One region of the Virgibacillus sp. M23 genome, then DNA from elsewhere that is predicted to be linked to it. Evidence: a T-box and tRNA genes for the amino acid it is inferred to sense, from the RefSeq annotation. Region 1 holds a T-box; the other regions hold tRNA genes.

Region 1 (11,443 bases):
GTATCCAAGGAATGGGAACGAATGAGGATGATTTTGTTGAACATCTTGTCTCTACTTCTACCCATGACACTATATTATTCTTCACAAATAAAGGTAAAGTGTACAAGGCAAAAGGATATGAAGTGCCAGAGTTCAGTAGAACTGCAAAAGGAATTCCCATTATTAATCTGTTGCAAATTGAGAAAGGCGAATGGGTGAATGCGGTTATCTCTGTAAAAGACTATCGTGAAGATCAATTTTTATTTTTTACAACGAAGCACGGTATTTCTAAACGTACGTCACTTGCCCAATTTGCAAATATTCGTAAAGGTGGACTTATTGCAGTAGGACTTCGAGAAGAAGATGAGCTGATCTCAGTGCGGCTAACTGATGGTACAAAGGATATGATGATTGCAACGAAAAATGGCTATTTAATTCGTTTTCCAGAGGACCAAATACGATCTATGGGAAGGACTGCAGCTGGCGTAAAGGGTATATCATTACGTGAAGATGATGAGGTTGTTTCCATGGAAATCTTACAGGAAGATGCTAAGATTCTCCACGTAACAAGTAAGGGTTATGGTAAACAAACACCAGAGTCAGAGTATCGAATAACAAATCGTGGTGGTAAAGGAATATACACTTGTAATTTAACAGAAAAAACAGGACATGTAGCAGCGGTGAAAGCTGTTTCAGGTAAAGAAGATCTTATGCTAATTACTGTTGCAGGTGTACTCATTCGTATTCCAGTCGAAGATATATCAGAGACTGGACGTAATACGATGGGAGTTCGTTTGATCCGTTTACAGGATGATGAGGAAGTAGCTACTGTAACAAGGATTGATCAGGATGAGGAAGAAGAACAAGTGGATCAGAAAGATCAAGCAGCACAAGATACAACAGAAGATGTGGAAGAATAATTGAAAAGATGGCTGACGTTCGGCCATCTTTTTTTCAACTAGATGAAACACAATGAGATACTATCCTATTTTATATATCTTATTTATCTAGTGGGGAGGAAAGTAATATGCAAGTAAGTCCATTACATCTAATACCAGGCTGTGTTTTAATGAAGGACGTAGAAGGAAAAACGAGTCGTCCGATAATCCCTAAGCAGACTGTGCTTACAGAGCAGCATATTGTTGTATTACAAAAATTCCTAGTGAAAACCGTTCATGTCTCTCCAAAGTTGGCAGATGGTAGTGAATATCAGCCGAAAGAGGAAGAAATGCAGCAAAGAAAGAGTGATTTGTTAGAAACTAACCTTCGTGAGGAAACATCATCTTTACCATTTGCAGCACATTATCAGCTAGCTGTTAAGCAATACAAAGCGCTCTTTGTATCTTGGCAAAACGGCTCAGCTATTGATATTACTCAAGTACGTAAGTTGATTATTCCTTTGTTAGGGCGAATGAAAGACATCAGCCAGGCAATCTATACTATACATCACTATGCAACTAGGGAGGACTATTTCTTTCATCATAATGTGGCGGTGGCTATTTTATCGGCTTATCTCGGATACAAAACCGGATACGCAAAAGGAGAATGGTTACAAGTTGGTCTAGCAGGATTTTTAAGTGATTGTGGAATGGCAAGAATTGATCCTGCCATCGTGAAGAAACATCATTTTTTAACAACTGAAGATTTATTAGAAGTAAAAAAGCATCCTACTTATTCCTATCGATTAACCGAGAAATTACCAACGATTAAACAAGCTGTTAAACAAGCAGTCTTACAACATCACGAGCGAATGGATGGCAGTGGTTATCCACTTGGATTATCCAAAGGGAAAATTCATCGTTATGCTCGGATTGTCGCTGTTTGTGATATGTACCATGCTATGATTTGTGATCGGTTATATAAGGAAAAGCAATCCCCTTTTAAGGTAATGGAGAAACTGCGGCAGGAGCAATTTTCTAAGTTAGATCCAGATGTAGTTCATACTTTTGTGCAGGGTATTACCAATTTCCCCGTAGGGACAAAGGTAAAGCTATCCAATGCAATGATAGGGGAGATTGTCTTCACTGATGCCAATAAGCCAACTCGACCAATGATAAGGCTACAAGATAATGACGACATCATGGCATTACAAAATCATCCTACTGTTTATATTGAAGAGATTTTAGAGAGTTCGTCTAGCATCGACTGACTCTCTTACAATTTTTTTCGTTGATCGTATAAATTTTCCCCTAATAGAAGTGGCATTTTAGTTGACGTTAATTCTAAGAAGTACAAAATGAATGGATAATCGATGTCGGGTTTTGCGACGAATAAATCTCCCCACCACTCTGTTTCATAACGACAAAGCATGCTTAGATTATATAAAATCAAATAATGTACCATCACTTCGTGAATGGACAGATAATCTTCACGTTTTAAAGGGAAAAATAATTGTTCTGTAGAACTGTGGACGAAAAATGGGCCAGTTACTTTTTTAACTGGATCAGTAACCTCCATTCGAATCATACGATCATCGTAATCATAATATTTTATATTTGGTAGGTATGGTTGAATTCGGCGAATAAAGGCTGTATCTGTTAAATGATAGGAATCCAGTAAATGAGCTGGAAACTCTAATAGTTTGGAATATTGTTTTCCGACAGGTACCATCTTATGTTCCCCTTGAAATTGAAAGAGTTGATTCATTTCTGGTATTACTGCTAATAAATGTTTCATACTTCTTTTTTCAAATGGAATCGTTTGCTCGTATAAATGCTCAGAAAAGTAAGGGAATAAGCCATTATGTTGTACTTTTACCTCATCATTCATAAATGTATAATCCTTTTTCTTTCTTTTCCTAGCTGTTACACCATGAGCTAATAAGTTGGTCGACTCAGGATAATTTGGGCGTTTGGTTAATAAGCAGGCTTTAATGAAGTGCACCATCCCATAAAAATAAAGAATCGGCTGCATAAAAGGATCAGACTTCCTTCCTTGCTGATAAAATCGGTTCCCATGGTTTAAATAATAGATAAAGGCATTACAATTCTCATAGCTCTTCGCTTCCGGATCTGGAAGTTTTAACTGTGTATAACAATGGCATAAATAGCTTTGTGCAGTTTGTTGGGATTGTAAGTAATTAACAAAGGAGATAATCGGATTCATAGATGATACCTCTTAACTATTAAAAAATTTTGAATCTATTTATTTTTTTATTTCCAACAATCTCTTGTTGAAAAAGCTAATATGTTGGCGTATTGTAAATAAAAATAGAAGTACTACTAGTGTATGCAAGTTCGGTTCTTGCATACATAAGGGTGTAGTGAAAAGCCTAGATAGTTATCTAAACTTATAAGGAGGATAAGCATGCGAGAAGATAAATTTTCTAAAGAAGGTTTAACGTTTGATGATGTTTTGTTAATGCCTGCAAAATCAGAGGTATTGCCAAAGGATGTGGATGTAAGTACACAACTAACGGACAATATAAAGCTCAACACCCCATTAATAAGTGCTGGAATGGATACTGTAACAGAAGCATCGATGGCAATAGCAATGGCTCGACAAGGTGGAATTGGTATTATTCATAAGAATATGTCGATTGAGGAGCAAGCAGAGCAAGTAGATCGTGTTAAACGCTCCGAAAGTGGCGTAATTACAAACCCATTCTTTTTAACTCCAGAACATCAGGTATATGATGCAGAACATTTGATGGGTAAATTTCGCATATCGGGTGTACCGATTGTTAATAACACGGATGAACAGAAGCTTGTAGGAATACTTACGAATCGTGATCTTCGATTTATTCAAGATTATTCTATATTGATTTCAGAAGTGATGACAAGTGAAAATCTGGTAACAGCACCAGTTGGTACAACTTTAGAAGAAGCTGAACAAATCCTCCAACAATATAAAATTGAAAAGCTGCCATTAGTGGATGATCAAACGGTTCTAAAAGGATTAATTACTATAAAAGATATTGAAAAAGTAATTGAGTTTCCACATGCAGCAAAAGATGCGCAAGGTAGACTATTAGCAGGTGCAGCAGTTGGTGTGACAGGAGATGCTATGAAACGAATTGAAAAGCTTGTGGAAGCTGGCGTTGACGCTATCGTTATTGACACAGCTCATGGCCACTCACAAGGGGTTATCGAACAAGTAAAAGCAGTACGTAAGGCTTATCCGTCATTAGATATTATTGCAGGTAACGTAGCAACACCTCAAGCAACGAAAGAGCTGATTGAGGCTGGAGCATCGATTGTTAAAGTAGGAATTGGCCCTGGCTCTATTTGCACTACACGTGTCGTAGCCGGTGTAGGTGTTCCACAAATTACAGCAGTATATGATTGTGCGCAAGCAGCTGCTGAATATAATGTACCTGTTATTGCAGATGGTGGTATCAAGTATTCAGGTGACATTGTAAAAGCATTGGCTGCAGGAGCTCATGCGGTTATGCTAGGTAGCATGTTTGCAGGTGTTTCCGAAAGCCCTGGTGAAACGGAGATTTTCCAAGGAAGACAATATAAAGTTTACCGAGGAATGGGATCTGTTGGTGCAATGAAGGCAGGCTCAAAAGATCGTTATTTCCAAGAGGACTCTGATGTGAAGAAGCTTGTCCCTGAAGGAATTGAAGGTAGAGTTGCTTATAAAGGTCCACTTGCTGATACGATTCATCAATTAATGGGCGGACTTCGTTCTGGAATGGGTTATTGTGGTACAGAAACTATTGATGCACTAAGAGAAGATGCTCAATTCGTAAAAATTACAAATGCGGGGCTAAGGGAAAGTCATCCACATGATGTACAAATTACCAAAGAGGCACCTAATTATTCTATATAGTCTTTACGACAAACTTTGTACTAGTCGATGAAAAAATTGTAGATGGGGATATTTCCCTGTCTATTTTTTTGTCTATTTCTATGGTAAAATAACTAAGTGCATCCTTAAATTGAAAAAGTGTGCAACAAACATAGAGGTTAAACTACAGGTTGGAGGTACAGAAAGTTGAAACATAGTCTACAAAAGAGTTTCGTCATTTTACTAGCAGCGATGGTAATGATGGTTTCTATCATTGCAAAGCCATTTACTGCAAATGCTGCAGAAACATTGGATATTGAGGCAGAATCTGCGATATTAGTAGATGCAAATACTGGTAAAATTTTATTTGCCAAGAATGCGGATGTGGCTCTTCCTCCAGCTAGTATGACCAAAATGATGACAGAATATCTCGTATGGGAAGCCATCGAAAAGGGTCAAATCAGCTGGGATACAACAACACAGATTAGTGACTATCCATACAGCATTTCTGCTAATGCTTCTTTTTCAGGAATAGGATTAGAACAATCGAAGGATTATAAAGTAAAAGATTTGTATAACGCAATGGCAATCAACTCTGATAATGCTACTTCGATTGCATTAGCTGAATTGATTGCAGGTTCAGAAGCGGAATTTGTGAAAATGATGAATAAAAAGGGAGAGGAAATGGGGCTTCCTGACTTTAAATTCGTTAATTCCACTGGTTTAGACAATGAATCATTGGGAAAAAACCATCCAGAAGGAACAGATCCTAATGGTACAAACTTGCTTTCTGCGGAATCTGCTGCGCTACTTGCCTATCATCTAGTAAATGACTATCCAGAATCGTTAGAGGTTTCTAGCATGCCATCCACCGAATTTGATGGAAAAGAGATCCGAAATTGGAACCACATGCTTCCGCATAAAACAACCTTTTTAGAGCAATTTTATTATGAAGGTGTAGATGGGTTAAAGACAGGATATACTGATTTAGCTGGTTACTGCTTTACAGGAACAGCTAAAAAAAATAATCAGCGCTTGATTTCAGTTGTGATGCAAACGGATAGTGAAGAAAAGCGATTTGAGGAGACTGCCAAATTATTTAATTATGGTTTCCAACAGTTTGAAAGCACAGAGGTATTTCCGGCAGGACATCAAGTAAAAGGTAAATCCTCCCTTCCAGTAGCGAAAGGAAAGGAAGATCAGGTTGATATTTCTATTAAAGAAGGAATAACGATACCTATTAAGCCTAATGAAAAAGATAAATATAGTATGGAATATACAATAAATAAAGATTTGTTAAATAAAGAGGGCAAATTGACTGCACCAATTAAAAAGGGAGAAAAGATTGGGACAGCACAGCTTAAATATAAGGGCGAGAATGACTATGGCTATATTATTAAAGATAGTAATAGTACGGTAGATGTTGTAGCGAATGAAACAGTTGAAAAATCCAACTGGTTTATGTTAACACTTGGAGCAATTGGTGATTTCTTTGCTGATTTATTTACGACAGTAGTTGATTGGGTGAAAGGCTTATTCTAATCAATTTTTCTTAAAGAGGAAAAATTGATCATCTGATATAGTTATTTTATAACAAGGGGGAGTTTATATGTCTCATACAGGTACAGAACGTGTAAAACGTGGTATGGCAGAAATGCAAAAGGGCGGCGTTATTATGGACGTTGTCAATGCTGAACAGGCGAAGATTGCTGAGGAAGCAGGAGCAGTTGCGGTAATGGCTCTTGAACGTGTTCCATCTGATATACGAGCAGCTGGTGGTGTCGCTCGTATGGCGGACCCTACTATAACAGAAGAAGTGCTAAATGCTGTCTCGATTCCTGTAATGGCAAAGGCACGCATTGGACATATCACAGAAGCACGAGTGTTAGAAGCAATGGGTGTTGACTATATTGATGAAAGTGAAGTCTTAACACCAGCTGATGATGTGTATCATATTAATAAATCAGATTATACCGTACCATTTGTTTGTGGCTGTCGTAATCTAGGAGAAGCGGCACGTCGGATTGGCGAGGGTGCTTCCATGTTACGTACCAAAGGTGAACCTGGAACAGGGAATATTGTAGAAGCAGTTCGTCACATGCGTCAGGTACAATCAGAAATTAGGAAGCTTACTGCGATGTCAAGAGATGAAGTGATGACTTATGCCAAGGAGATAGGTGCACCGTTCGAATTACTAATCGAAATTCGTGAGGATGGCCGTCTACCTGTGGTTAATTTTGCAGCTGGTGGGATAGCGACACCAAGTGATGCTGCACTCATGATGGAGTTAGGGGCTGATGGTGTATTTGTTGGTTCAGGTATCTTCAAATCTGCAAATCCTGCCAAGTTTGCTAAGGCCATTGTAGAGGCGACAACACATTACCGAGATTATAAATTGATTGCAGAACTTTCTAAGGACCTTGGGGTTGCCATGAAAGGTATTGAAATGAGCACCATTGAAGCACATGATCGTATGCAGGATCGTAGTGAATAGAAGGAAGGATTCCATATGACAACAATTGGAGTGCTTGCATTACAAGGTGCAGTCCGCGAGCATCTTCGGGCTGTAAAGGCTTGTAGTGCTAATGCAATAGAGATAAAACGAAAAGAACAGCTAGCTGAGATTGATGGATTAATTCTTCCTGGCGGTGAAAGCACAACGATTAGAAGATTAATTGACAGCTATGACTTTTTTGATGCTATTCAAGATTTTGGTAAGCAAGGTAAGCCTATCTTTGGCACGTGTGCTGGAATGATTTTAATGGCGACTGCCATAAAGGATCAAGATACTGCACATTTAAAACTAATTGATATGGAAGTTGCTCGTAATGCATTTGGACGTCAGGTTGCGAGTTTTGAGGCCGATGTAGAGGTGCATGGTATTGCAGCAGATTTTAATGCTGTGTTTATTCGCGCGCCCTATGTTGTTAAAGCAGGACCCGATGTAGAGATACTTGCTACGTATAACGAACACATTGTTACAGTTAGACAAGGTAACTATCTAGCAACAGCTTTTCATCCTGAATTAACAGATGATAATCGGATGATTGCTTATTTTGTTCAGATGGTTAAGAAAGCTGTAGCAAGTACTTAACACTAGTAAACCTGATGAGACATAACTCAAATGCTTTTTCTTTGCATGTAGGAGTTTTATAATCAGAATAAGACCGAACGAATTCGAATGCTAGTTAAAGGTGGTTATCCCGGAAGTTAGATTTTTCACTTTAACTTCCAGGGGACGGTACCATTGCTTCGAATTATCGTTCGGTTTTTTGATTAGCGTACTATGTCTGAGCCTTTTTTTATTCTCTTTTTGGTTGTCAACACCTTGCTCCATTACATTCGCTTCAACATGTTGGGCGATAGGATATGGTAGCTGTAGCAAAAAATGTTCTTCCAGATACATCTTTGGCATTATGGACGACAACAAACGAGGGATGGGGGTGCGCAGTTGCAAAAAAATGATAGTTGCATATACATAAAAAATCAGCTATGATGTAATATAATACCTATATAAAACGATGTTGACAGGAAATAGTAGTAGTTTATCTTCTTAAAGAGAATCGATGGTTGGTGTGAATCGATATTAGATAGCTATGAATCCATCCTTGAATTGGTTTATGGAATTCTTTGGATAGTAAGTAAACCCGGTGACGTACCGTTAAAACGATAAGCCGGAAGAGATTTCTCTTCAATCAGGGTGGCAACGCGGGAATTTTACTCTCGTCCCTATTTCATTAGGGACGGGAGTTTTTTGATTTTTATTTATTAGACATAACTAAGGAGGACAATTGTAATGCTAGACATGAAATTTTTACGAAACAATTTTCAAGAAGTGAAAGCAAAATTAACCCATCGTGGCGAAGATTTATCAGAGCTGGATCGTTTTGAGGACCTTGACGAAAACCGGCGTAAGCTTATAGCTGAAACAGAACAGCTGAAGGCAAAGCGAAATGAAGCATCGAAACAAATATCTGTATTAAAAAGAGAAAAGAAAGATGCAGAGCCAGCTATCAAGGAAATGCGCGAGGTTGGTGAAAAGATTGCTATACTGGATAAAAATTTAAAAGAAATCGAGGAACAATTGGGGCAAATTATGCTATCCATTCCAAACATTCCACATGAAAGTGTACCTGTTGGTGAAGATGAAGATGATAACATTGAAGTGCGTCAATGGGGCGAACGTCCAAACTTTGCTTATGAAGCTCAACCACATTGGGATATCGCAACAAATTTGGGTATATTGGATTTTGAACGTGCAGGGAAAGTGACTGGCAGCCGTTTTGTATTCTACAAAGGCTTAGGGGCACGCTTAGAGCGTGCTTTATGGAATTTTATGATGGATCTACATGCGGATGAACATGGTTATGAGGAAATGATTCCACCATATATGGTAAATCGTACAAGTATGACCGGAACAGGACAGCTGCCGAAGTTCGAGGAGGATGCATTTAAATTAGTTGATTGGGATTACTTTATGGCACCAACCGCGGAAGTACCAGTAACGAATTATCATCGGGATGAAATCTTATCTAGTGATGACTTGCCAAAAAAATATGCCGCATTTAGTGGGTGCTTCCGTTCTGAAGCAGGATCAGCAGGTAGAGATACTAGAGGATTGATTCGCCAGCATCAATTTAATAAAGTGGAGCTTGTTCATTTTGTTAAACCAGAAGAATCTTATGAAACATTGGAAATGTTGACTGGACATGCAGAAAAAGTATTACAGTTATTAGAGCTACCATATCGTGTTATGAGCATGTGTACTGGTGATCTAGGTTTTACAGCAGCAAAAAAATATGATATTGAGGTTTGGATCCCTAGTCAAAACACGTATCGTGAAATTTCTTCTTGTTCTAATTTTGAGGATTTCCAAGCTAGGCGAGCGGGGATACGATTCCGTAGAGATGTAAAAGCTAAACCGGAATTCGTGCATACGCTCAATGGTTCTGGTCTAGCGATTGGTCGTACTGTTGCAGCAATCCTCGAAAATTATCAGCAAGCAGATGGTACTGTTGAGATCCCTAAAGTATTAAAACCTTATATGGGCGGAAAAGAAGTAATTAAATAGTTTATTCTAAAAGCGTGCCGGAATTATATAAATCGGCACGCTTCTATTTTAGTTGTCGCTGGATGAGGATTAATCTGTGAGCATCAGTGAACTTCAAAGGAACATTAACGAAAAACTGGTGACTTCAAACAATCATCTAGAAAAAATTCTTTTAAACCTCTAAAATGATGTAGACAAAGTGATCAAGGATTGCTACTATATAAATGATAATGATTATCAATTTCATTAGGTTAGATGGTTCTTTTTGATAAGGAAGTGGGAAGAAATATGGCTGCAGAGTCTCGGACATCCGATCTACATACAACAACGAAATCTATTAAATCTAGACCACTGCCAGCAATGATTATTTTAATTGGTGGTATTATCGCAACTATATTTGCTCTGACACTTTCTATTTCTATAGGTGCAGCTGATATTACATTTTCCACTGTATGGGAAGCGATATTTCATTATGATCCAACCAGTACTTCACACTCCATTATTCAGGAACTAAGACTTCCTAGAACCTTAGCTGGAGTTTTAGTTGGTGCATCTTTTGCTGTAGCTGGAGCGATGATGCAAGGGATGACAAGGAATCCATTAGCTGATCCAGGAATATTAGGGATCAATGCAGGAGCGGTCTTTATGGTCGCCATTTGCTTTGCGCTCTTTCCTGGGATGTCTTACAATGGATTAATTCTCTTTTCATTTATAGGTGCAGGTGTAAGTGTCGTTCTTGTATTTGGTATTAGTTCGATGGGAAAAGGAGTAGTAACACCTGTAAAAATAGTGTTAGCTGGAGCTGCTGTAACAGCATTTTTTACAGCTTTAAGTGAAGGTATAGGCATTTATTTCAGTTTAAGTCAGGATTTGGCTTTTTGGTTTGCTGGCGGTATAGCAGGTGTGAAATGGACACAGTTAAAATTAATGTTTCCATGGGTTCTCGGCGCGCTGATTGCAGCTATGCTGTTATCGAAATCAATTACGATCCTAAGTCTTGGTGATGATGTAGCCAAAGGATTAGGACAGCGGACGAAGCTTGTACGTGCAGCAGGCTTTATTATCGTGTTGTTAATAGCTGGAGTTGCTGTCGCAGTTGCTGGTCCAATAGGTTTTGTTGGCTTAATTGTTCCGCATATTGCCCGCTTTTTTGTTGGAGTTGATTATCGGCTTATTATTCCATGCTCAGCTGTGATAGGCGGCTTTCTTACTTGTATAGCAGATATAGGTGCGCGTATGATTAATGCACCACAAGAAACGCCAATTGGTGCGTTATTTGCTTTAATTGGTGTTCCATTCTTCCTTTATGTTGCTAGAAAAGAAAGGAGGAATCTGTGATGCGCTCTATAGGAATACGGTCCGAAGATGAACGAACAAGAAAACGGATTCTTATATTACTTATATTTATTGTTTTAATTGTGCTTACTTTTGTTATTAGTGTTAATATTGGCGCGATCCGTTTATCCCCTTCTGAATTGCTACAAACAATCATTGGAAATGGGACCGCCCAGCAAGAATTGATTTTATTTGAATTTAGACTTCCACGAATTATCATCTCTATGTTAGTTGGTGCGGGGCTAGCAGTTTCCGGCTGTATTTTGCAAGGAGTAGCACGTAATCCTTTAGCAGAGCCGGGAATATTAGGGATAACTACAGGTGCAGGACTAATGGTAGTTTTAG
Region 2 (6,750 bases), on a different contig from region 1:
TCATATGATTAATCTTATAGGAGGTACCCTTGCCTGTATCTGGTGCTATAATCGCAAATGCCATCTCTGGCTCGTCATATGGTGCATAACCGACAAGAGATAGATTTTCTGTCTCCGCTAACTTTTTGCCATCTTTATACACTTCATTTTGCGCCGTACCAGTCTTCCCTACAGCGTTATAATCTTTACTATGGTAGTACCCATAACCAGTTCCTCCTGGCTCCTGGAACACTCTCCGAAAACCTTCCTGCACACGATCTATATAGGATTGATCCATTTGAACACGGTTCAAGATATCCGTGTTCTCACTACGATAGATGGATCCAAGATCCTTACCTGATTTACTTGGTTCACGAATTTCCTTTAGAAAATGCGGACGAACTCGATAGCCATCATTGGCAATCGTCGACACATATTGAGCTAATTGCATCGTGGTATACGTATCATACTGTCCAATAGCAAAGTCCATTAAAAGTCCTGCTCGATTCATCGAATCCCCTTCAAAGCCAACACTTTCATAAGGAAAATCAATACCAGTCTTCACGCCTAAACCAAATTGCTGGAAATAGTTACGCATTTTCTGCCAAGCTTCCGTATTAAACGACGCTTTACTTCCATTTGGGAAGGGATAGCGATTCTCTCCCCCCATTTTTAATGCGATATAAAACATGTAGACGTTGGACGAGCGTTTCAACGCATCCTGATCATCGACTACCCCAATATAGTTGCTGTGGGAACCTTTTTTCGGGGTACCTGAAATTTTTATCGGACTGTCATTAAATCTTTGTCCAGGTGAGATCACGCCTGATTCTAAGCCTGCAAGTACAGTTGCACCCTTTACAATGGAACCAGGGCGATGCGCATCATACAACGTCTTGTATGCAGCGTTACTGTATTCATTTCCATCTCTGGTTTGTCCACTAACCGCTAATAATTCACCTGTTTGTGGATTCATAACAACGGCAAGTGCATCCTTTAAATATTTATTGTCATAGGGATGGCTCTGAACGGCTGCTTTTAATTCCTCTCGTACTATTTTATCCACTTCTTCCTGGAATTCCATATCGATAGATAGAACTAAATCCTTACCTCGGCTACCCTCAACGACCGTTTCCGTTCCAACAACTTTACCTGTTTTAGTAGTCGTGTACTGAATTTGCTCCTTTGTTCCTCGTAATACGTCCTCATAATATTCCTCCAGTCCACTCTTTCCAACCCGATCATTACGACTGTAACCTCTTGTTAGGTAATATTGCTCTTTTTCTGCCAAGATCCCTTGCTCTTGTGTTGTAATAGTACCTAGTAAGCTGTTGATCGTCTCACCGAAAGGATAGTCCCTATTCCAGTCAGTCGTTGCATTAACTCCAGGTAGAACATCCAAGTGCTCAGAAACTTTAGCATATTCCTCTGCGGTGACATCGTCATTTTTAACTATTTGCGGCGTAAGCGAATATGCTTTATCTAATTCTTTTTTAATTGCAATTACTTCAAGCTCCTGTTTCGAAAAACCGGAGATTTCATCTTTTGTAATTCGATCTAGAATCGTATTATACTGTTCAGCATTATCTAAATCTGCTGCTTCTTTTTCAGATAAGCGATTGTCAGCTTCTTCCTTATTTTTTAAGTACCAATACTCTTTTTTATTGCGCTCTGTTAATTTATCAAGGTATTTTTTTTCATCATCCATGGAAATATACTTCGACAATTTTTCAGCAACTTCTAATCGATCTTCTGCCTGCGTTCCTTTTGCAGGTGTATACGTGATCGAATACAATGGTTTATTGTCTACAATAACATTATGGTTACTATCATATATTTTACCTCTGGGAACGGGTATCTTTGTTGTATCCTTTACCGTTCGATCAATTTCTTCCTGAAAAGCTTCACCGTTTAAAATCTGTACAACTCCTAATTGTAAAATAAGCACTGTAAACATTAGAAACACAACAAAAAACAATATGTTAATTCGGAAGGGAAGTTGCGTTTTTTTCTTTTTTTTCTTATTCCCCATTATCTCTCCCCCATACGAAATTAGATTTATTTTAAACCTTATTCATTATATCATTTATCCCTCTTTATTTTCATCCATTTATCTATTTTTTTCGTCTGTTAATTGCTCTTTAATTAATACTTCTTTTTTTGGCTTACTTCCTAAGTAGATGTTCTTGACGGATAAATAGATAAAAATATGCCCAGCACCAAAAACGGCTAATATATATGGGATTGCCTTTTCAGCTGGAAAAATAGAAACAGCAATTAAAAAAACAGAAATGGAAGTAATTCTTCCGATATTGACAAACATTTCTCTGACAACGATATACTCCACACGTAACTCTTTTGCCTTCCATGCTTTTCCTATTACATCATAGGTTAAAGAGACATATGGTATGGTAATGATTGGGTAAGCGATCCCAATGCAAATTGCATATATAATTAGCTGTGCATAGCTAATCTCAAAAATAATAATTGTAATAGAGAAATACAGGATAAGACTCCCGATAAGGATAGCTTTTTTTCTCATGGAAGGCTTGATAACTTTCGTCCCAATAAAATAAAAAACAAAGGATAAGCCAGAGAACACTAGATTGAACATCCCTAATGAAAATTCACTTTGTGTAATCAAAAACACCCATATGGAGATAACAAAGGCAAATATCCCTTCTCTTAATCCTTGAAAAATATGTGCATTCAATATACGATTCCAATTTTTGTTATGTGATCGTTCAGCTAATACCCGTCGAAAATAAAAGCTTCCTTCTGCCTTTCTCCTTGCCAAAAAGAAACTACAGATAACTGCGCAAATGAACAAAATAAAAGAAATCGTAAAAATTGTTGTATATCCGATATTTGCTTCCAAATTAGCAATAATAGTCCCAGCTAATAACGGTCCAATCATTCCACCAAAGGATTGAAGCACTCCTAAAAATCCATTAAAAAAGTCCCTAGTCTCTGGCTCAGTAATCTCAAATGTAAGTACATTAAATGCTAGCCAATAGAAACCATAACCAATACCAAGAAGACTACCTAGCATAAAATTATAGTACGATGCTTTTTCAGCAATAATTAATACACTCAAAAAAAAGAGAGATAAAAAAATTACCCCTAAACGTAATACAATAACTCGATCCACTTTCTTAGCTAATTTTCCAGCCACAATAAACGTCAATGGTTGAAAAATATAAATGGCTAAATTATATACAGCAATGGTTATATAATCCCCTGATTGCTTCCACAAGTATATATTTACAAATGTATTGGATAAAAATATCCCTAAAGAATATAGTCCACCAATAACAAGTAAAAACAATAAATCCTTATCAATGTCTAATTTCCCCTGATAAAGTGATAGGCTTTTTCGCATATTCCATACTCCTTTTCAAGTCATTAATAGTTTGAACAAATGAGTAACAGATATGCAAAGAAGCCTTAATTAAAGATAAGGATATAACAATCTATTCATAAGCTTACATTCATCATTTCTTGACAATTATAGATAAAAAAAGGCATATGAAGGAATCGAATCCCCCACATGCCTTTTCTATTGAATTATTTTTGTTATTTCGCTTCATTATAGTTTTTCGTTACTTGATCCCAATTAATAACATTCCAGAAAGCTGAAATGTAATCTGGGCGTTTATTTTGATATTTAAGATAGTAAGCGTGCTCCCAAACATCAAGACCTAATAAAGGTTTTTTCCCTTCCATTATCGGCGAGTCTTGATTAGGTGTACTCATTATTTCTAATTCTTCATTATTTAAAACTAACCATGCCCAACCTGATCCGAAGCGTCCTGCTGCAGCATTAGCAAATTCTTCTTTGAATTTATCAAAGCTGCCAAACTTTTCATTAATTTTATCAGCAAGCTCACCAGTTGGTTCGCCACCACCATTAGGTGATAATACTTTCCAGAACAGACTATGGTTTGCATGGCCGCCACCATTATTACGTACGGCAGTCCGCGCGCTTTCCGGAATAGCATCTAGATTACTTATTAGCTCTTCAACAGATTTATTCTGAAGATCAGCATGTCCTTCTAAAGCACCGTTTAGTTTCGTTACATACGTATTATGATGCTTTGTATGGTGAATGTTCATGGTTTCTTTATCAATAGTAGGTTCTAGTGCATCGTAAGCATAAGGTAGTTCAGGTAATTCAAATTTTGCCATTATAACTTCCTCCTAATAAAATTATTTTATTAAAAAGGATCGAATATTCACCCTTTTAAAGCAAGATTATCAAAGCTACTATACTGATGCAAATTATATGCATGCATTTTTTTACCAAATTATAAAAAGCGTTATTTTCTTGAGAAAATAAAAAAACAAGCCACCGCTTGTTTGAATGGTGGCTCGGGACGGAATCGAACCGCCGACACAGGGATTTTCAGTCCCTTGCTCTACCGACTGAGCTACCGAGCCTAAATCTACTCTAAATATGTATGGAGGAGGTAGAGGGATTCGAACCCCCGCGGGCTGTTACACCCCTGGCGGTTTTCAAGACCGCTCCCTTCAGCCAGACTTGGGTATACCTCCAAATAATTTTATGGTGGACCCTGCAGGACTCGAACCTGCGACCGATCGGTTATGAGCCGATAGCTCTGACCAACTGAGCTAAGGGTCCTTCTCATTTTAAAATTGTTTATGGGGCGACCGGTGGGGATCGAACCCACGAATGCCGGAGCCACAATCCGGTGCGTTAACCACTTCGCCACGACCGCCATGCTTCAGATTTCAGATTAATTGTTATATTATGGTGGCGGCGGAGGGGATCGAACCCCCGACCTCACGGGTATGAACCGTACGCTCTCGCCAGCTGAGCTACACCGCCAAATTGGCTCCACAGGTAGGATTCGAACCTACGACCGATCGGTTAACAGCCGATAGCTCTACCACTGAGCTACTGTGGAATGTTATCGTGACTACCTTCAACGAATTATAGCGACAAGATATAATTTACCATGTTCAACAACATCTGTCAATATTTTTTTCAAAAAATCATAATCGCAATTTCTTATGTATGTATCGCTGTTAAAACGACAATATTTACTATAGCATCTTATCAAAGGTTTTTCAATACAAAATTTAAAGTTAGAAAATTTTAATTTTAATTCCTTTATTAATTAGTAAATACTACCTTATAACTTGTAAAGTAACTCCTGTGTTTGTGTGAGCAGACGTAACGCTGAGTCACCTCTTGAAAACCATACTACAGGGGCCGGAAGTCACCCGTTTTTCTACAGAATTTTCCTAACAGAACTTCACGAAATAACTCCCCTTCACTTAACTCACCATGGATAAGTGAACGGCTTTCTTCAAGTTCCGGTTGAATAATGCTTGTTCACACAGATTTTCTTTTCCGCAAACGACAATGACGTAGCTCTTGCAGTTCATTTGAATTTGAGATAGCTAACTTCTACTTAGTATAAAAAACAACTGTCAGAAAGCATTTCCGACAGTTGTTAAACTAAACATACGTTATTATTATTCACCTAATACTTCTTCAGCAATGTTAACCGCATGGTCTCCAATTCGCTCTAAATTGCTAATGATATCAACAAAAACAATTCCAGCTGATCCAGTACATTTACCTTCATTCATACGAATGATATGTTTCTTTCGGAAATTCCTTTCCATTTTATCAATTTTATCTTCTTTTTGAATCACAGCTAGTGCCTCTTCTCTGTCCATACTTTGGAGAGATTCAACGGCTTGTTTTACTGTTGACGTTGTTAATTCAAACATTTCATTTAGATCTTCCTGAGCATGATTGGTTAATTGAACTTTATTAGACATTTTATAATCAATTAATTCGACAATATTTTCAAAATGATCGCCTATTCTTTCGATATCTCGAACGGAGTCAAGGAGTGCGGAATGTTTCGCACTTTCTATTTCCGTAAGTGATTCTGCCGATAGTTCTACAAGATAATCTGTTATTTTTCGGTCCAGATTATTTAAAGCCCCTTCTATTTGCATAGCCATTTCGGAATGCTTAGAAAGTTGTGTATTTAAATATTTATTTGTTTCTTCTAAGCCTTTATAAGCATATTCACCCATGCGAATCACTTCTGCTTTCGCCTGATCTAATGCCAAGGTCGATGATTGCTGAATAAATATCGGATCTAAGTGTTGTGGTTTATACTCTACAATTGTATCTTCACCTGGAATAATCCTAGTAACTAACCAAGCTAAAGCGCCTATAAATGGAAATTGAATGATCGTATTTGTAATATTAAAGGTCCCATGAGCAAACGCAATTGTCATCTCCGGGTTCAAGTTAAACTGTCCTTGTAAAAACGTAACAATTTGCGTAAAAACTCCAAGTAGGAGTAAAAAGATGGTAGCTCCAACTAAATTAAAGATTACATGAGTATACGCTGCTCGTTTTGCAGCAACAGTTGCACCTAGAGATGCTAGCACTGCAGTTATTGTCGTTCCTAAGTTATCTCCAAAAAGAACGGGTATGGCTGCCTTTAGTTCTATTGCTCCTTCAGCAAATAGACCTTGTAAAATACCTATTGTGGCACTTGAACTCTGTACAACAACGGTAAAGACAGTACCGATAACTACACCAAGAACTGGGTTTTCACTCATATTAACGGTTAATTCATGAAATGCTTCTAGTGTACGCAATGGCTTCATACCACTACTCATTAATTCTAATCCAAAGAATAATGCACCAAATCCAAAGATTGCTTGTCCAACTGCATTAACTTTCTGACTTTTAAAGAAAAATAATAGAAAACACCC
Region 3 (6,750 bases), on a different contig from region 1:
GAATTACTAACGATAGAAGAAGTACTAGCTGGGGTAAATGATATTATTGCGGAGTGGATTTCCGAAGAGCCAGCTTATCGTGAATTTATGCGACAAGTTACGTATAACCGAGGAAGCATTGAATCTGAGCAGAAAAATGCAGAAAAGGACGAGAAGCACGTTTATGAAATGTACTATGATTTTCATGAACCTGTGCGTTCCTTAGTGTCACATCGAATTCTAGCTTTAAATCGTGGAGAGAAAGAGGATGTTATCAAAGTCTCTATAAAGCCACCTACAGAGCGAATTCATGAGTTCTTGCGACAGCATGTAATTAAAAGTTCTGCATCTAAGCAAGTAGTAGATATTTTAGTGCATGCAATTGAAGATAGTTATAAGCGATTAATTCAACCATCTGTAGAGCGGGAAATTCGCAGTAGTTTAACCGAAAAGGCTGAGCAGCAAGCAATAGATATCTTTTCCAAAAACTTAAAGAATTTATTATTACAGCCACCTTTAAAAGGAAAGACTGTTCTTGGCGTTGATCCGGCATTCCGTACAGGCTGTAAACTAGCTGTCATCGATGAAACGGGGAAAGTACATAGTATTGGCGTGATCTATCCAACAGCACCAAAGAATGATAAATTAGGTGCGGAAGCAAAGGTACTAGAGCTAATGAAGAAATACGATGTTGAATTAATAGCAATTGGTAATGGAACAGCATCACGAGAAACAGAGCAATTTATTTCCGATGTAATTGGAAAAAATAGTCTAAATGTGCCGTATATTATCGTTAATGAGGCTGGTGCAAGTGTGTATTCTGCTTCCAAACTAGCAAGAGAGGAATTTCCTGATCTTCAAGTCGAGGAGAGAAGTGCGGTGTCGATTGCCCGACGGATACAAGATCCGCTAGCTGAACTTGTCAAAATTGACCCGAAATCTATTGGGGTTGGACAATACCAGCATGATGTAAGTCAGAAGTCATTAAATGAATCATTATCATTTGTTGTAGAAACTGCAGTTAATCAGGTAGGCGTAAATGTAAATACAGCCTCCTCGTCATTGCTACAATATGTATCGGGACTAAGTAAAACGGTGGCAAACAACATTGTCAAGCAACGTGAGGAAGATGGGAAATTTACGAATCGGAAGCAACTAAAGAAAATTCCTCGTTTAGGAGCAAAAACGTATGAACAGGGGATTGGTTTTCTACGCATCGTTGATGGGGATAACCCACTCGATAGAACCCCTATACATCCTGAAAGCTACGCTCATACAGAAAAGCTGTTAACAATGCTGGACTGTGATCTAAGCGATATAGGCTCAGAAAAACTTCGCCAGGCCATTAGCACAATTAAAAACAGGGAGGTTGCAGAAGAGCTGGGCATAGGAGTACCAACCTTAAGTGATATTTTACAAGCACTAAGTAAACCAGAGCGCGATCCTCGTGATGATTTTCCGCAACCATTGTTAAAACAAAACGTAATGACAATGGAAGATATCAAGCCTGGAATGGAGATGCAGGGTACGGTTAGAAATGTAGTTGATTTTGGTGTGTTCGTAGATATCGGTGTGAAGCAAGATGGACTTGTCCATATTTCTAAGATGTCAAATTCATTCGTGAAGCATCCAATGGACATTGCTTCTGTTGGCGATGTAATAACTGTCTGGGTCGAGGATATTGATATGAATAAAGGAAGAATCGCCTTATCAATGGTGAACAAAGAATATTAATTGAAAAGACATGGCTCTAATAGGAACCATGTCTTTGTTTTAGTCTAGGAAATGATAAATTAGCCAGCTGGATAAATATGGGCGTGTTAAGCGCGTCCTGCTCCGGCGCCCAGAAGCGACCTCACAAATCGCCCTAAGCTAAGTCATCATCGGCTCGCAAACTCACCGTGCTTCCTTTATCTAAGTTGAATCTTTCCAGTCGCTACGTTTCTATTCGGGAGCTTGCGCCATAGTTGTTTATTTTACGCTTTCTGGAACTTTAAGGCCAAGTCCTTCAGCGATACGCTCGCCCCATTCAGGATCTGCTTTATAGAAGTGTTCGATTTGACGTAGCTTAATTTCTTCTTTTGTAACAGGCTTCATGTGATCAACAAATGCTTTAATTAAGCGATCTTTTTCATCTGCAGTCATTAAACGATATAAATCACCGGCCTGTGTATAATGATCATCACTGTCATAGGAAACGCTATTAGCTTCGCCATAAACCTCAAACGGATTAATTTTGGTTGCCTGATCCTCAGTTGGTCCATCTACACTGTTTGGTTCGTAGTTTGGCTTGCTACCACCATTACCACTTACATTCATGAAACCATCACGTTGATAATTATTTACTTCATTTTTTGGACGGTTTACGGGAATTTGATGATGGTTTGCTCCTAAGCGATAACGATGTGCATCTGAATAACCAAATAGACGACCTTGAAGCATTTTATCTGGAGAAGCTTCAATACCAGGTACGAATTGACCAGGTGAGAAGGCAGCTTGCTCAACCTCAGCAAAGTAGTTCTCAGGATTACGGTTTAGTACCATTCGACCTACTTCAATACGTGGATAGTCTTTTTTCGACCAGATTTTTGTAACATCAAATGGATCCCATTTGTAAGTCTTGGCGTCTTCGTAAGGCATAATTTGTACGTAAAGCTTCCAAGCAGGGAAGTCACCTTGATCAATAGCATTAAAGAGATCTTCTGTGTGATAATCAGGATTTTCACCAGCGATCTTGTCAGCAAGCTCTGGATCTAAGTTTTTGACCCCTTGTTCACTTATAAAGTGATATTTAACCCAGAATGCTTCGTCTTTTGCATTTACCCATTTAAAGGTATGGCTTCCATATCCATTCATGTGACGGAACGTAGCCGGGATGCCACGATCACTATGAAGGTACGTAATTTGGTGAAGTGATTCTGGTGATAATGACCAGAAGTCCCAAACCATATCTTTATCCTTTAAGTGCGTCTGCGGGTTACGTTTTTGCGTATGAATGAAGTCTGGGAACTTAATTGCATCACGAATGAAGAAAATTGGTGTGTTATTTCCAACTAAGTCATAGTTCCCTTCGTCCGTATAAAATTTAACTGCAAAACCACGTGGGTCACGTACTGTGTCTGCAGAGCCTAGTTCACCAGCAACGGTTGAGAAGCGGATAAACATGTCAGTACGCTTTCCGGCTTCGCTAAGGAAATCAGCTTTTGTGTATTTTGAAATTTCATCATTTGTTACTTCAAAGTATCCGTGTGCACCAGCACCTTTTGCATGTACGACGCGTTCAGGGATACGTTCTCTATTAAAATGAGCAAGTTTTTCTAGTAAATGAAAATCTTGAAGTAATGTAGGTCCATTATGTCCAGCTGTAATGGAGTTTTGATTGTCTCCAACTGGAGCTCCAGCGGCAGTAGTTAAGGTATTTCTTTTATTACTCAATATTAAATCTCCTCTCTTAAACTAAGTATTTATCTATCTACATCTATATTATAATATAATCCAAGTAAAAATCAATATTTATTTACAATAATTTTAAATAACGAGTAAGTTTAATTTATTTATATAATATAGGAAGTAACCCATTTCTGTACAAAGTTAATATTTATATATTAGAATATTAACATCGCTTATTGATAAGGAGATAGGTATAATGGAGCTGCTGGATGATCAGGATTTATTTAATTTGGTCAATAAATTATCTTTAACATATTTTCATAAACCCTTTTTACATGACGTAGCTTTTAATTTTCGTTTACGAACAACAGGTGGAAGATATATTCCTAATAAGAAGTTAATTGAATTGAATCCGAAGTACATGCAGGAAAGTGACATGGAAGAATTTATCGGGATTATTAAACATGAGTTATGTCATTATCATTTACATATAGAAGGAAGAGGATATAGGCATCGTGATCAGGCGTTTAAGCAACTTTTGAAAATCACCGGATCTCCAAGGCATTGTAAGCCACTTCCTTCACAAAAAAAGTATAAATATGTCTATAAGTGTACTAGTTGTAATGATGAGTTTAAACGTATGAGGAGGGTAAACACAGCTAAATTTAGATGTGGAAAATGCAAAGGGAGAATTTATTTACTATAAAAGCAAAAAAATATCGCTATAACCCATTGACGAAATATGTCATCCATGATAAATTAAATAGGCTGTCTCATACAGCACTTCAACTTACATATTTTTCGAATAGATTTTAACGAAAAAATGTTGACAATTACACTGAAATATTGTATTATATTTTTCGTTGCGATTGATTCACACTTTATTCCACAGTAGCTCAGTGGTAGAGCTATCGGCTGTTAACCGATCGGTCGTAGGTTCGAATCCTACCTGTGGAGCCATATGGAGAAGTACTCAAGTGGCTGAAGAGGCGCCCCTGCTAAGGGTGTAGGCCGTGTAAGCGGCGCGAGGGTTCAAATCCCTCCTTCTCCGCCATTTTTTAATGGCCCGTTGGTCAAGTGGTTAAGACACCGCCCTTTCACGGCGGTAACACGGGTTCGAATCCCGTACGGGTCATCTTTTTTTAAAAATAAATAGGCTGGGTCCGGTAGTTCAGTTGGTTAGAATGCCTGCCTGTCACGCAGGAGGTCGCGGGTTCGAGTCCCGTCCGGACCGCCAGATGTTGGGCTATAGCCAAGCGGTAAGGCATCGGGTTTTGATCCCGTGTACCCCAGGTTCGAATCCTGGTAGCCCAGCCATTTTTTTATTTTTCGTTTTTTTACATGAGCCATTAGCTCAGTCGGTAGAGCATCTGACTTTTAATCAGAGGGTCGGAGGTTCGAATCCTCCATGGCTCATCATTTGTATTTTTGCGGGTGTGGCGGAACTGGCAGACGCGCTAGACTTAGGATCTAGTGTCTTCGGACGTGGGGGTTCGACTCCCTCCACCCGCATTGAATTGCTGTGTTAATCCACAGTCTTTTATTTTCTGTCATTTATTGCAAAATGTGCGGTCGTGGCGGAATGGCAGACGCGCTAGGTTGAGGGCCTAGTGGGTGAATAACCCGTGGAGGTTCAAGTCCTCTCGACCGCATCGTATCCATAGAACAAGTCATACCAACACTTTTAGAGGGTTGGTATTTTTTTATACGTTCATTTCCATTAAGGATTTGAGCGTTTTTTTATGATTTATTCACCATAAATTCACCATTTCTTAAAAGAAGTCGTCTAGCCGATCTGCTGTTTCTCGTTGTTTGTTCGGAAATAGGTGACCATACACATCAATTGTAGTTTTAAAAAGAGGTAACTCACAATTTTTCTTCTTTCTAGAATTGTTTCTCTCCTGTAATCCGTCAATTTGTCCTTCAAAGCTCTATGTGTCCCTTCTACGGAATTTACACTGTTGTAGTAGTCGTTTGCTCTTATACTTACAGTAATATATGAAGGGGGCTATCAAAATGAAAAGATATAGTGTGTTCTTTTATTCGTATTAGGAGGATTATTTATGATCCTGAGTAATAGGATCTTTTTAATGGCGTCAGCAGCTTGGATATTTCCAATTTTATTCTTATTGCGATTGAGAAGATGTCGCTGAAAAAAGCATGTCAAAGTGCTGACAAACAATCGATATTCTTTAATTACAAAATATATTATATCGTCGTCACTTATTTTAGTGATTTATTTGATTGGTAACATATATTTTGTTGGAGTAGATGTTTTGTTCTAATTGGACTATGGCTATGCTCTTGTTGTTATGCTCCTAACTCTTCCATTAATATACTGCTTTAACAAGCGAATAATGCGATTCAATGATTTTTTGCAATTAAAAAATGTATCATGCAGGAAAGATAAATACGAAACTAACATATTGACGGTTACATATAATTGTGCCTATAAATAATTAAGAAGCACTCAAAGAGTAAAGTCACAGATTCAAAATTGCGTCCTGCAATTTAACTATAATATAGAAGTAATAGATGATAAAAATCGTCTTCTGGCTTTCGGTTTAATTGGTTTTATCCATAACATTACAGATATGACCTATGAGCTATGAAGGTAAATAATTATAAGAATTAAAAGAATTTAATTTAGGTATTGAAATAAGAACCATATTAGTGTATTATCTATAATTGTTCGCGTGATTCAGTCATCGTGAATTGAAACAAATGATAAAAATGAACATTCTTTTAAGAAGCGCCCGTAGCTCAATTGGATAGAGCGTTTGACTACGGATCAAGAGGTTAGGGGTTCGACTCCTCTCGGGCGCGCCATAATTTCCGGGAAGTAGCTCAGCTTGGTAGAGCACATGGTTTGGGACCATGGGGTCGCAGGTTCAAATCCTGTCTTCCCGACCATCGACACGAAATATTAAAATATTAATAAACGCGGGTGTAGTTTAATGGTAAAACCTCAGCCTTCCAAGCTGATGACGAGGGTTCGATTCCCTTCACCCGCTCCAATCATTACCTTTAGGGGCCTGTAGCTCAGCTGGTTAGAGCGCACGCCTGATAAGCGTGAGGTCGGTGGTTCGAGTCCACTCAGGCCCATCACTTAAAAAAGTGTTGACAAACAAATTGTCGGTATGATATATTAATAAAGTCGCCAATTTGAACAGCGAAAAAGTTAAGTGAAAAAAGTTATTGACTTGAGTTGATCAAACTGGTATAATGAAAGAGTTGCTGTCGCGAAAAGCAGCAAACTAATTTGCTCTTTGAAAACTGAACAAAACAACCAGTATGTCAAGAGAAAAACATGCAACTGTTTTTTCTTAAAAATAACCAGAAGGAAACTTCTGGAGTAAGCTAAGACATCATAATTAACGG

What was found. A T-box is a leader RNA that pairs with one kind of tRNA and senses whether it is charged. The one in region 1 lies ahead of serS (serine--tRNA ligase), so its partner is inferred to be a tRNA-Ser.
Region 2: it encodes a tRNA-Ser, which carries the amino acid that the T-box ahead of serS (serine--tRNA ligase) is inferred to sense. The anticodon was not compared.
Region 3: it encodes a tRNA-Ser, which carries the amino acid that the T-box ahead of serS (serine--tRNA ligase) is inferred to sense. The anticodon was not compared.

The regions. Positions count from the first base shown of each region.
Region 1 is NZ_JAWDHA010000044.1:21,166-32,608, forward strand. It holds gene gyrA (DNA gyrase subunit A) at 1-899, shown strand, start outside; gene RVS70_RS15455 (HD-GYP domain-containing protein) at 1,007-2,128, shown strand; gene RVS70_RS15460 (YaaC family protein) at 2,134-3,084, opposite strand; gene guaB (IMP dehydrogenase) at 3,286-4,755, shown strand; gene RVS70_RS15470 (serine hydrolase) at 4,921-6,255, shown strand; gene pdxS (pyridoxal 5'-phosphate synthase lyase subunit PdxS) at 6,323-7,207, shown strand; gene pdxT (pyridoxal 5'-phosphate synthase glutaminase subunit PdxT) at 7,223-7,807, shown strand; gene RVS70_RS15485 (hypothetical protein) at 7,898-8,098, opposite strand; T-box leader at 8,229-8,447, shown strand; gene serS (serine--tRNA ligase) at 8,510-9,784, shown strand; gene RVS70_RS15495 (FecCD family ABC transporter permease) at 10,052-11,101, shown strand; gene RVS70_RS15500 (iron ABC transporter permease) at 11,101-11,443, shown strand, end outside.
Region 2 is NZ_JAWDHA010000001.1:165,642-172,391, reverse strand. It holds gene RVS70_RS00890 (peptidoglycan D,D-transpeptidase FtsI family protein) at 1-2,011, opposite strand, end outside; gene RVS70_RS00885 (MFS transporter) at 2,090-3,361, opposite strand; gene RVS70_RS00880 (superoxide dismutase) at 3,556-4,167, opposite strand; tRNA gene RVS70_RS00875 (tRNA-Phe) at 4,344-4,419, opposite strand; tRNA gene RVS70_RS00870 (tRNA-Ser) at 4,441-4,533, opposite strand; tRNA gene RVS70_RS00865 (tRNA-Ile) at 4,545-4,621, opposite strand; tRNA gene RVS70_RS00860 (tRNA-His) at 4,643-4,718, opposite strand; tRNA gene RVS70_RS00855 (tRNA-Met) at 4,752-4,828, opposite strand; tRNA gene RVS70_RS00850 (tRNA-Asn) at 4,833-4,907, opposite strand; gene RVS70_RS00845 (Na/Pi cotransporter family protein) at 5,482-6,750, opposite strand, start outside.
Region 3 is NZ_JAWDHA010000102.1:13-6,762, reverse strand. It holds gene RVS70_RS21085 (Tex family protein) at 1-1,713, shown strand, start outside; gene RVS70_RS21080 (catalase) at 1,951-3,414, opposite strand; gene RVS70_RS21075 (SprT family protein) at 3,626-4,075, shown strand; tRNA gene RVS70_RS21070 (tRNA-Asn) at 4,255-4,329, shown strand; tRNA gene RVS70_RS21065 (tRNA-Ser) at 4,333-4,423, shown strand; tRNA gene RVS70_RS21060 (tRNA-Glu) at 4,433-4,504, shown strand; tRNA gene RVS70_RS21055 (tRNA-Asp) at 4,530-4,606, shown strand; tRNA gene RVS70_RS21050 (tRNA-Gln) at 4,612-4,686, shown strand; tRNA gene RVS70_RS21045 (tRNA-Lys) at 4,713-4,785, shown strand; tRNA gene RVS70_RS21040 (tRNA-Leu) at 4,800-4,881, shown strand; tRNA gene RVS70_RS21035 (tRNA-Leu) at 4,938-5,021, shown strand; partial or broken gene RVS70_RS21030 (hypothetical protein) at 5,142-5,222, opposite strand; tRNA gene RVS70_RS21025 (tRNA-Arg) at 6,122-6,198, shown strand; tRNA gene RVS70_RS21020 (tRNA-Pro) at 6,206-6,282, shown strand; tRNA gene RVS70_RS21015 (tRNA-Gly) at 6,313-6,386, shown strand; tRNA gene RVS70_RS21010 (tRNA-Ile) at 6,401-6,474, shown strand.